Regions from separate parts of the Sedimentibacter sp. B4 genome, predicted to be linked through region 1. Evidence: riboswitches for the same ligand, from Rfam matches in the RefSeq annotation. Region 1 holds a riboswitch; each other region holds the start of a gene.
The links. A riboswitch is a leader RNA that binds a small molecule or an ion and turns the genes downstream of it on or off. The one in region 1 is predicted to bind glycine.
Positions count from the first base shown of each region.

Region 2: linked by a shared signal. The riboswitch ahead of BN358_RS19300 (sodium:alanine symporter family protein) and the one ahead of BN358_RS02645 (ACT domain-containing protein) in region 1 are both predicted to bind glycine.
Region 3: linked by a shared signal. The riboswitch ahead of gcvT (glycine cleavage system aminomethyltransferase GcvT) and the one ahead of BN358_RS02645 (ACT domain-containing protein) in region 1 are both predicted to bind glycine.

Region 1 covers NZ_CANG01000014.1:16,192-20,481, reverse strand. Annotated here, with positions in the region: gene grdD (glycine/sarcosine/betaine reductase complex component C subunit alpha) at 1-745, shown strand, start outside; gene BN358_RS02650 (PFL family protein) at 877-2,235, opposite strand; gene BN358_RS02645 (ACT domain-containing protein) at 2,240-2,509, opposite strand; glycine riboswitch at 2,621-2,709, opposite strand; gene rpoN (RNA polymerase factor sigma-54) at 2,987-4,290, shown strand, end outside.
Region 2 covers NZ_CANG01000955.1:256,078-260,367, reverse strand. Annotated here, with positions in the region: gene BN358_RS28020 (copper amine oxidase N-terminal domain-containing protein) at 1-1,207, shown strand, start outside; gene BN358_RS19300 (sodium:alanine symporter family protein) at 1,252-2,640, opposite strand; glycine riboswitch at 2,731-2,821, opposite strand; gene BN358_RS19295 (FadR/GntR family transcriptional regulator) at 3,100-3,804, shown strand; gene BN358_RS19290 (electron transfer flavoprotein subunit beta/FixA family protein) at 4,012-4,290, shown strand, end outside.
Region 3 covers NZ_CANG01000955.1:106,605-110,894, reverse strand. Annotated here, with positions in the region: gene BN358_RS18435 (AEC family transporter) at 1-393, shown strand, start outside; gene BN358_RS18430 (TrmH family RNA methyltransferase) at 402-1,115, shown strand; gene BN358_RS18425 (hypothetical protein) at 1,238-1,516, shown strand; gene BN358_RS18420 (flavodoxin domain-containing protein) at 1,598-2,083, opposite strand; glycine riboswitch at 2,328-2,424, shown strand; gene gcvT (glycine cleavage system aminomethyltransferase GcvT) at 2,515-3,612, shown strand; gene gcvH (glycine cleavage system protein GcvH) at 3,726-4,100, shown strand; gene gcvPA (aminomethyl-transferring glycine dehydrogenase subunit GcvPA) at 4,111-4,290, shown strand, end outside.

The DNA.
Region 1 (4,290 bases):
TAAGAACGCCATTTATGGTATAATAACTGCCAAAGCATGCGGCATTAAGAATCCTACTGTTGGTATTTTAAATGTTGATGGTGCAAGACAAACTGAAATAGCTCTGACAAAATTAAAAGAACAGGGATATGACATAAATTTTGCAGCTTCTCAAAGAGCAGACGGCGGTGCTGTCATGAGAGGTAATGACCTTCTCATGGGTTCAGCTGATGTTATGGTAATGGATTCTTTAACAGGAAACCTCATGATTAAAATATTTTCTTCTTACACAACTGGCGGAAACTATGAGTCACTAGGCTACGGATACGGTCCTGGAATCGGTGAAGGCTTTGACAAGCTCATACTTATAATATCAAGAGCTTCAGGCGCTCCATTAGTTGAAGGAGCCATGAAGTTTGCCGGAGAACTGGTAAAAGGAAATTTAAAAGCCATTGCAAAAGAAGAATTTGAAAAGGCACACAAAGCAAATCTTACTGAAATACTGAAAGGAACTAAAACAGTAAAAAAATCTTCTGAGGACGAAGTGAAAGCTCCAAAGAAAGAAGTTGTGACTTCCCAGATTTCAGGAATTGAAATAATGGACCTTGAAGATGCTGTAAAGCTTCTGTGGAAAAACAATGTTTATGCAGAAAGCGGAATGGGCTGCACAGGACCAATAATTCTTGTAAATGAAGCAAACACTGAAACTGCCATTAAAGTTCTTCAGGACAATGAGTTCATAGCAAAAGAAAAAACCTGCTGCTAAAACAAATTTAGGGTAGGACTACTGTCCCACTGAAGATAACAAAATTATTGAATTAATAACACGGGCGGACACGAGGTCCGCCCCTACAATTACATTTGTCAATAGTCCGAGATTCTTTAGAATCTCGTTTTTTAATTTTTAAAGCTGTGAATTGGTGCCGGAATTCTGCCGCCTCTTGCTATAAAGTCATCACTAGAAAAACTGCTTACCTTCATTATGGGAGCCCTTCCTAAAAGTCCTCCGAATTCAGCTGTATCTCCTAATGTTTTTCCGTAAACAGGAATTAGTCTCACTGCTGTTGATTTTTGGTTTATAACGCCTATAGCGCATTCATCAGCAATAATTGCTGAAATAGTGCTTGCTTTTGTGTCTCCGGGTATGGCAATCATGTCAAGGCCTACAGAACAAACACATGTCATAGCTTCAAGCTTTTCGATGTTTAAGGAACCTCTGTTAACAGCTTCAATCATTCCTTCATCCTCGCTTACAGGTATAAATGCTCCGCTTAATCCCCCTACATTTGAAGAAGCCATGATGCCGCCTTTTTTAACCGCATCGTTTAATAATGCCAGAGCAGCTGTGGTTCCATGGGCACCGCAAGCTTCAAGTCCTATTTCTTCTAATATTCTTGCTACGCTGTCACCGACTTCCGGAGTGGGTGCAAGGGATAAGTCCATTATGCCGAAAGGAATATCCATTCTCCTTGAAATTTCCTTTGCCACAACTTCACCGGCTCTTGTAATCTTAAATGCAGTCTTTTTGATTGTCTCGCATACGGTTGTGAAATCCTGACCTCTTACTTGTTCCAAAGCATTTTTTACAACTCCGGGACCGCTAACTCCAACGCTAAGGCATGTTTCTGATTCTCCGGTGCCGTGGAATGCTCCTGCCATGAAAGGATTGTCTTCAACAGCATTGGCAAACACAACTAATTTTGCACATCCAATGCTGTCTTTGTTTCTTGTAAGATACGCTGCTTCTTTTATAACTTCACCCATGATTCTTACAGCATCCATGTTAATGCCTGCCTTTGTGGTTGCAACATTAACTGAAGCACAAACCTTGTTTGTTACAGCAAGAGCCTGAGGAATTGAACGGATAAGTATTTCATCGCCTTTGGTAAATCCTTTGTGAACAAGGGCTGAAAAGCCTCCCAAAAAGTTTACTCCTGCCACATCAGCAGCCTTGTCCAAAATTTCAGCATACTTGATATAGTCAACATCATTGCATGCACCTGCTATTATGGATATTGGAGTGACTGAAATTCTTTTATTTATTATTGGTATTCCGAATTCTTTTTCTGTTGCTTCGACAGTTTCTACAAAGTGCTCGGATAACCTTGCTATTTTATCGTATATTTTAATCCTTGATTTTTCACCGTCTGAATCAGCACAGTCAAGAAGTGAAATACCCATAGTTATTGTTCTTATGTCAAATTTGAGCTCATCAACCATTTTGACTGTTTCCAGTATGTTATTAGATTTAATCATTCGTCTACACCTCGTACATTTTGTCAAAAATATCTTCCCGTTGAATTTTGATTTCCATATTGATTTCTTTGGCTTTTTTGTCTAATTCCTGCTGAAGTGTTGTAAAATCAGTTGTAATGCCATCAAGGTCCACAAGCATTATCATTGTGAAGTAATCTCTCATTACTGTCTGGTTAATATCAAGGATATTTGCGTTGTAGCTTGCTAAAAGTGTTGAAACATGTGCTATTATTCCAACGCGGTCCTTTCCGATTATTGTTAGTATGCCTTTCATGTTATCCTCCGTTTATAATGTTAGTATGTATGCAGCCTTTAAGGAAAATGGTGTTATATAAAATACAGAGAGACGCCAGTCTCTCTGTACAACAAAAACACATATGTGCTTTCTTTCAGCTCTGTTCTTTTACCTGAGAGTTTCATTGATATCAACTTTCCCCTTCGGTGCTCTTAAAGAGTCTCTCCAGAGTTATGTCCGCTGACGGTCGACTGCCTTCCGCCAGTTTCATCCAAAATATTTTATTAGGGGTTAGTATATACCGTCTTGTTTTAAAAATCAAGCATAATATTTAAATTTATAAAATTTTCTTTTTTTAACAAAATACTTTGGCATTTTCGATAGTTTTTTGATATAATAAAATAATGACAACATTTACTCGTTTTTATTGTTAATATTGATAAAGCAGTACAAAATAATATCATGTTGAAAATATAATAAATTTTGTTATAATATATGGTAGCAAGGAGTGATATTATGAAAATGGGCTTTGAATTGAATCTGTCTCAGACTCAAAAGCTTATCATGACACCTGAATTAAGACAGGCTATACAAATTTTGCAATTTAATAATGTTGAATTAATGGAGTTTATATACAAACAGCTTGAGGTTAATCCTTTTCTCGAATCAGTTGACAATAAAGTCCAGGAATCATCATCAGATGAAAGTGCTGAATATGAAAAATCTGATTTTGATAAATCTGACAACAAAGATGAAATCGATTGGAAGGAAATTACAGAAAAGTATGATGACCTAAGCTACAAGGCTTATGAAAAAACTGCAGATTCTGATGAAAAGCAAACATTTGAAAGCTACACTTCCAAAAAAATGTCTCTTAAGGACCATCTCATGGTTCAATTAGGAGTTTCCGTAAAAACTAATAAGGAAAAAAGAATAGGCGAATTTATTATTGAATCACTTGATAACAAGGGCTACTTAGGTTGTTCAATTCAAGATATAAGTCTTTTGTTGAATGAAGATGTGGTTGAAGTGGAAAGAGTTTTAAGACTTATACAAACTTTTGACCCTGTGGGAGTTGGAGCAAGAAATTTAAGTGAATGCCTTATGATTCAACTTAAGGAAAAGGGAATTCAAGATAAGAATGCATATATCATAGCAGAACAATATCTTGAAGAAATTGCTACCAACAAAATTCAAAAAATAGCAAAAGATCTTCGTATTACAGTTTCAAGGGTACAAAGCATTTGCGATATAATCAAGATGCTTGAGCCAAAGCCATCTAGAGGATTCATAGTAGACAGCGACAACATAAGATATATTGTTCCTGATGTGACTATTGAAAAAATAAACGGTGAATATATAATTATAGTAAACGACAACAACCTGCCTGTTCTAACTATAAGCGGCTATTATCAGAATATGATAAAAAATCTTGATGACAAAGAAGCAAACAAGTTCCTGAGCGACAAACTGAATTCATCTATGTGGCTTATAAAGAGTATAGAGCAAAGAAGAATGACACTGTACAAGGTTGTTGAATCCATACTCAAGTTTCAGAGAAAATTCTTTGACGAAGGTAAGACTGCATTGAAGCCTTTGGTTCTCAAGGATGTTGCTGAAGACATAGGCGTACATGAGTCAACTGTCAGCAGGGCTACAAACGGAAAATACGTACAAACTCCTATAGGGTTGTTTGAACTTAAGTACTTTTTTGCAAGCAGCTTAAGCGAAAGCGATGGCGAAGGAATTTCATCCACCAGCGTGAAGTCTCAGATTCAAAAATTAATTAATGAAGAAAACACACAAAAGCCGTTAAGTGA
Region 2 (4,290 bases), on a different contig from region 1:
GGCTAACGTAGAAGACTTAAACTCAATTTACATGAATGTTGATGTGACATTCAGCTTAAATGGATTAAAGTCAACTGATCCAATCAATTTCATAATTGCAGACAATAACGTATATGTTTCAAAAAATCTGGTTCTTCAGTTAATTACATTTGATGAAATGTTAAATGGCGAAGCAACAGAAAGTGTGGAAGTTATAAATGATTTCTACAACAACGGCCTTAAGGATGTGGAATACATACTGCTTAGTGATTTAGGTGAAATGGACAGCATTGAATATGAAACGGATTACAAGGAAATGCAGGATAATGCAATTGACTATATTACAACAGCATTTAAGGGCTTTGATTCAAAACTCATAACAAAGATAAACGGAGGTTACTCCATTGAACTTACTTCACAGGGCGCTTTAGAATTTGTGGAAAGACTCATTACATATGTAAGCGAAAACAGAGAGCATGTGTTTGATGAAACTGTGAAGTATGTTGAAAACCTGTACAACAACACAGAATTTGAAGGAATGACTGCTGAGGACAAGGAAACATTAATAGCTGAATTAGAAGCAAGCAGACAGGATTTTTATGATTTCTTGGATGAAGCAGTTATGATACTTGAAACTGAAGAACTGGCTTCCATTGAAGAACTTGTGAGAGGAAGTAAAATTCAGCAAAATATTGTAAAAACAGGTTCATCATACAAGGAAAATTCATCAGCAGAAATTGTTTATGAAGGAATGTCCATGGGAAAACTTTCAGCAGAAACTTTAGTAACACCTGAAAATGTTGAAAAAATTTCAGTTACAGAAAGTGTTATGACTATAGAAGATGCTGAAAGCCTATATGAGAAAACAGAAAACAAAATTAATCCCGCTCAGACAATGCAGCTTATGTGGTATACAGAGGGTGAAGATCTTGATGTTGATATAACGAGACAAAGCGGCAAGACAGATTGGAATACACAGCCATACACTATCATTGAAAACAGAGTTTATCTTCCTTTGAGATACATAGGCGAAACATTTGGAGAAGAAGTATATTGGGATAATGATGCAAGAAAAGCATATGTTATAAGAGGCAATGAGAAAATCGACATGACAGGTGTGATTGTTGACTCAAGAACAATGGTTAAAGTGAGAGACTTTGAAAAACTCGGATACAAAATAACTTATACTCTTGATGGTGATTTTTCCACTGCAGTAATTGAAAAATAAATTTGTTAATAAATTTAGAAGGACGGCTTGCGCCGTCCTTTAGTTTAATTTTCTTCATTTACAGTCTTACTTTTCCATGCTATTTTTGATTCGCTTTTCAGTCCCTCAAAATACAGTCTTGTTTCAGATGCAATAACTCCCCTGAGTCCAATGAGAGCTATGAGGTTTGGTATTGCCATGAGTCCGTTTACAATGTCTGCAAGAATCCATATCATGTCAAGCTTGAGGAATGATCCTGCCCCTACAAGTACAATAAAAATCAATCTGTATAATTTGATTGCCTTAACTCCAAACAGGTATTCTGTACATCTCTCACCATAGTAGTTCCAACCGAGAATTGTTGTGAAAGAAAAGAATATCAATCCTACAGTAACAATATAAGGTCCGATTAAAGGCAGCCCCTGGTTGAATGCTTCATTTGTCATGCTTGCACCTTGGAGACTTCCGTTCCATACATCTGTCATAATAAGCATCAAACCTGTCATGGTGCATATAATTATTGTGTCAAAGAATGTTCCTGTCATTGAAATAAGTCCTTGTTTCACGCATGAATTTGTTTTTGCAGCAGCAGTTGCAATTGGTGCGCTTCCAAGGCCTGACTCATTTGAGAAAACACCTCTGGCAACGCCGTTTCGCATGGCATACATGACGCTTGCTCCTAAAAATCCACCGGTTGCAGCAGTTGGGGTAAATGCGCTTTTTATTACCAACAAAAATGTTTGTGGAATAAGCTGAATGTTTGATATCATTATGAACAATGCTCCCAGCACATAAAATACAGCCATAAATGGAACAATGATTTCTGAAATTTTTGCAATACTTTTGATTCCTCCCAATGTTACAAGTGCAACTATTGCGGTTATCACTATTGAAGTAGCAAGAACTGGAATGTTGAAAGTAATTTTTACGGCATCTGTAATTGCATTAATTTGTGGAAATGTTCCTATACCAAAGAAGGCAACTCCTACGCCGAAGGCAGCAAACATTTTTGCAAGGACTTTGTTTCCAAGTCCTCTTTCAATGTAGTACATAGGTCCTCCGGACATTTGTCCGTTTTCATCAACAACCCTGTACTTTACGGAAAGAAGGCATTCGCCGTACTTGGTAGCCATGCCGAAGAAAGCTGCAACCCACATCCAGAACAAGGCTCCAGGTCCTCCTGCCTTGATGGCGGTGGCAACACCTACAATGTTTCCTGTTCCGATTGTAGCCGCCAATGCTGTGCAAAGTGCACCGAAGCTTGAAACATCGCCCTGTGCATTGCTATCAGTGTCTTTGGAAAAAACCAGTTTCAATGCCAGGGGAAGCTTGAAAACCTGAATGAGTCCAAGTTTGAATGTAAGGTAGATTCCTGTTCCCACTAGCAGCATCAGCAGTGGCGGTCCCCATATAAAGGAATCGGCCTTTTCTAAAAATAATGTTACGTTTTGCATTTTGTACCTCCCTAAATTTTATAGTGCGTTTAAGGAATCCTCTTAAAAGACAAAAAGCCAGATCAAAAAAGACCCGGCCTCAAAAAATTACAGCATAGCTCTGTCCTTTTACCTGAGAGATTGACCGGTGTAACCGGCTTGCTCCTTCGGTGCTCATTTGAGGCTCTCCAGAGTTTCGTCCGATAATGGTCCTTTTGCCTGAAAGTGTAACTCCTTCGGCGGATCATATGATCTCTCTCCCACTATCTTCATCCGAAATATTTAATTTTATCACTGGGCATGATTATAGCATGTACTAGGAAAAAACAAAAGGGAAAAATTTAAATACGACATATCTTAATTATGAAAACGGTTATCAACAAATTTTCGTCAGCAATATATGCCGTATAACAAAATACTTACTATTTCCTGATAATATGCTATAATGATATAAACTAAAATATATTGTCAGGTGGTTTTATGGAAGAAAAAGCATTGCAGAAAAAGTCCTATACAAAAGTTATAGATTATATTAAAAAACAAATTGTAAACGGAGATTTAATAACAGGAGGAAAACTTCCATCAGAACGAGAATTGTCTGATATTCTGGGTGTAAGCAGGAACTCTGTCAGGGAAGCCATCAGGATGCTTGATTTTATGGGTATTATTTCTAGCCAGCAGGGAGCAGGAAATTATCTTACAGGCAATTTTGAAAACAATCTTGTGGAATCTATGTCCATGATGTTTATGCTTAATCAGATAACTTATCAGCAAATAAGCCAGCTGAGGCGTGCACTGGAACTTGAGGCGCTGATGATTGCCATTGACAATGTAACAGATAAAGAAATTGAACAGTTTGAAAATATAATTTCTCAGCTTGAAAATCAAACAGAAGAATATAATGTAATTCTAGATAAGCAGCTTCACTATAACATTGCAGCAGCATCCAGAAATACTTTGATAATAAATATACTAAGAGCTCTTTCAGAAGTGATGGATAAGTTCATAGCGGACCTGAGGAAGGAAATATTAAGCTCTGAAACCAGCAAAGATTACCTTCATGATGCACATGACAAAATGGTGAAGAGCCTTATAATCAAGGACAAAACCCTTGCTTTTTCTGCAATAAACAAACATTTTGATTTGATTGACGAAGAGTTGGATAGAATGACAAAAAATATATAAATAGAAAGCAAAAAAGATTTTTTAAAATATCAATGTTAAAAAAGTGACTATTGTTGACAATGATAACATTTGCAGATATACTTAATAAAGTAAGTGGTACTACCAGTTGAAAATGCGCATGCATTTTTATTTTTATCAGAAGTGGTACTACCAGTTAGTGAAAACGAAATTATAGTTAATGTATTCAGAAAGGGAAAAGGTAAACATATGAACATTTTGGTTTGCATCAAACAAGTTCCTGAAACAAACAAAGTTGAAGTAGATCCTGTTACAGGAGTATTGAAAAGAAACGGCGTAGATTCAAAAATGAATCCTTATGACTTGTATGCAATTGAGACAGCACTGAGAGTGAAAGAAAAAACAGGCGGAACCATTACTGTTATTACCATGGGACCACCACAGGCGGCAGGAGTAATAAGAGAAGCATTTGCCATGGGAGCAGATGAAGGTGTGCTCATTTCCGACAGAAAATTCGGCGGAGCTGAC
Region 3 (4,290 bases), on a different contig from region 1:
CTTGGGATAAAGCTTCCTGTCTTCATTGAAAATACAATAGGCGACATGTCAGATATGGCAACACCTCTAGCGCTCATGGCTCTTGGCGGGGACATTGAAATAAATAACATCAGGAAAAATCTCAATTACATAACGGTTGTGACCATAGGAAAGCTTCTGGTAATTCCCGCAGTTGTAATAGGAATGGCATATGCGTTTGGTTTCAGAGGACCAGAACTTGGAGCATTGTTCAGCATGGTTGCACCATCTGTGGCTGTTTCAAGCTATACTATGGCTCAGCAGTATGACTGCAACTACGAGCTTGCAGGACAGCTTGTATTTGTATCCACAATGTTCAGTCCATTCACAATTTTTATGTTTATATTTGTGTTAAAAACAGTTGGAGTATTTTAGGAGGGCTTATGGAAATAAAATCATATAAGAAAAATTTTGAGCATTCATACACATTTGGAATGTTTCCTACTGTGGAGCTAATTACATCAAGACCAAATGATGTGGTAAAAGTGCTTGTCAGCTCAAGCTACAGGTCTGATAATTCCATGGACATATTTGAACTGTGCAAAAAATACAATATTAACACGGAAATTAACGACAAGGCAATCAATAAAATAAGCGACAAGGAAAACTGTTTTGTTGTGGGAGTATTCAATAAATATGAATGCAGCCTTGACCAGGATCAATCACACATAGTGCTGGTAAACCCAAGCAACATGGGAAATATGGGAACAATTATCAGGACTCTGATTGGCTTTGGCCTTAGCAATCTTGCAATAATAAGCCCGGGAGTTGACATATTTGATCCTAAAGTAATCAGAGCATCAATGGGTGCTCTGTTCAAGCTTAATTTTAAATATTACGAAAATTTCAGCGATTACCAGAAGGCTTTCAATGATCATAAAGTCTACACATTCATGCTGGATGGAGCTGTGTCCCTGAAAGAAATAAAACATGATGAAGACAGATATTTTTCATTGGTGTTCGGCAATGAAGCAACAGGATTGGACTCAAGTTTTTCCAAAGCAGGAACAAGCGTATTCATCAAACACACAGACAGGATTGATTCATTGAACCTTACCATTGCTGCAGGCATTGCAATGTATCATTTTTTAAGTTAAATAAATCAATTTATGGAAATGAAATAAGAGTATAACATTTACAGGTTAAATATTTAAAACCCTTTTGTAAATAATATATAGAGGTTTAAAAAGCCCAATATCATTTCGAAAGGATGAAATTAATGAAAAATTTTAGCTTTAATGAAAACAAAAATAAAAACAACAATAACAATAACAATGAAAAATTGTTTAACTGGGAAGAACAAGCCAAGTTAGACAGTCAGCAAAGTTTTAGGGAACAGCAAAAGCATATGATTGATAATTTGAGAAACGACAACAATAACAACCGTCTTGACAACAGAAACGACAACAACCGTTCAGACAACAGGAACGATAACAGTTTTGACAACAAAGACAAGAAAAAAATAAAAAGAGACAACAACCAGACCAACTTCAGGTAACATTTAAGAATAATTAATTTGTTGCAGCAACAATAAAACGGTAACGTACGTTCAGCTATTCTCTGAACGGTTACCGTTTTTTTATTTCAATTTTAATATATCATCAGCCATTTTGCTGATGCTTTCATTGTCAATTGAAGTTAATTCCCTTTTGTCAACTTTGAAGTTTTTCCTCACGGTCTTAATTATGAGCTGGTCCACTAATTTGTATGGCTTGACCTTAAGTCTGCCTCCGAAACATTGAATAGATACTGACTTGTTCAACAGCTTTTTAGGAATGTTATGAAGAAGGTATTGATTGATTTTTTCTGGAAACCCGCAGCATAAAAAAATAGCGGTATTTACTTTCATGAGCTTATCCAGGTTGTCCCCTACGAAGTTTTTAACTGTTTTATGAACATCGTTAAATCTAATACAACTTCCAATTATTACTGTATCATAATCGTTTATTACGGGGGTTGTTCGTTTTAAGTTTACAATATCAGCACCGGGAAGCTTTTCTCCCAGCAATTTTGCGCACATCTGAGTTGTATTGTTGTTGCTTGCATACGCTATCAGTATTTTCATGGCCTGCTCCAATTTATAAGATAATTAAATGATAATATTTTATTTGCCAAATGTCAAGCTTGTGCATTGTGATAAAACTAACATTAATAAAAATGCAGTTTTACATATTCTGAAAAGTAGATTTTTTCACGATTACAAAACTATTGACACGTTTGAAATAGGGTATTATAATGATGCTGTAATATAAAATAACATTTTTTCACAATTGAAATTTGAACATTTATATTTATAAATATAATTTTGAGTGAAAAGCACAGGAGAGTCCCCAAGGGGCGCCGAAGAAGCAAATAACACTGGTCGAGTGTTACGAAACTTTCAGGCAAAAGGGCTGCGCTTGGACAAAACTCTGAATAGTACAGCTAAGACAGAGATAATGACATCGTCGTTACCCCTGTCTTTTTTATAATTTAAAAATATTAAGGAGTGATAGAGTGAAGAAAACACCATTATACGAAAAGCATGTTGAACTTAAAGGAAAGGTAATTGACTTTGGGGGATGGGCGCTTCCTGTGGAGTACTCGGGAATTATTCCTGAACATGAGGCTGTGAGGAATAAGGCTGGTCTGTTTGATGTTTCTCATATGGGAGAAATCACTGTTAAGGGAGAAGATGCCGAGAAATATCTGCAGATGATTGTTACAAATGATATTTCTGTGCTTAATGACAATCAAATTGCATATACTCCAATGTGCTATACCGATGGTGGAGTGGTTGATGATCTCTTGGTATACAAGTACAACAGCACGGATTATCTTCTGGTTGTAAATGCCTCAAATACACAAAAGGATTTTGAATGGCTTTTGTCACAGTCTTTTGGAAATGTGGAAATAAAAAATATTTCTGATGAATATGCTCAGCTTGCTTTGCAAGGCCCAGAAGCTCAAACTATTTTGCAGAAGCTTTCTAAAGTTGATTTAAATTTAATTGAATTTTATCACTTTTTAGGTGATGTTAATGTGGGTGAATTTAAGACTATAGTGTCAAGGACCGGATATACAGGTGAGGATGGATTTGAACTATATTTTAAAGCTGACCATGGGCCACAAATGTGGGACTTAATTCTAGAAACAGGAAAAGAATACGGGCTTGTGCCTGCAGGTCTGGGGGCAAGGGACACTCTCAGGTTTGAAGCAGCACTTCCTCTTTACGGGCAGGAAATAGACAAAGACATTACCCCACTAGAGGCAGGACTTGGATTTTTTGTGAAACTTAACAAGGATGATTTCATTGGAAAAGAAGCTCTTGCAAAGCAAAAAGCTGAAGGTCTGAAAAGAAAAGTAATCGGATTTGAAATGGTTGACAGAGGAATTCCTAGAAGTCACTATGAAGTTTTTGCTGAGGGAAGAAAAATCGGCTATGTTACAACAGGAAGCTTTTCACCAACCCTTAAGAAGAATATCGGGCTGGCATTAATTGAAGCTGAATATGCAAAGGAAGGCACAGAAATAGAAATATCAGTACGAAACAAAAACCTTAAGGCAAAAGTTATCAAGAAACCTTTTTACACTAAAAAATATAAGAAAAGCTAAAGATATATAAACGAAGAGAAATGTTTAAAAGTGACAATATTTGGTAGAATTAAATTAACAATGTTATATGGATGAATTTGTTCATCATTAAAATCAATTATATGGAGGATATCATGAAAGTATTAAGCGAATTAAAGTATTCAGAATCACACGAATGGGTAAAGGTAGAAGGAAATAAGGCTTATATAGGAATTACAGACTATGCTCAGGATCATCTGGGAGATGTTGTTTATGTTGATTTGCCGGAAGTTGACACAGAAATTGAAGCCGGAGGACAATGCATAGTTCTTGAATCTGTTAAAGCAGCTTCAGAAGTTTTTTCTCCTCTTTCAGGAAAGGTTGTTGAAATAAACGAAAGCCTTTCCGACAATCCAAGTTTCATCAATGAATCACCATATGAAGCATGGCTTATTGCTGTTGAAATGTCTGATCCATCAGAAGTATCAGGCCTCATGAGTGCAGAAGATTACGAAAAAATATGCGACTAAGGAGGGGTTTATGAGATATATTGGAAATACTGATGAAGACAGAGAACAGATGCTGAAAGAAATTGGTTATCCAGACATAGAATCTCTTTTCAAAGCTGTTCCCGATTCAGTTCATTTAAAAACTAAGTTGAACATTCCTCAAGCTCAATCTGAAATGGAGCTTGTAAATAATATGAAGTCATTGGCAAAG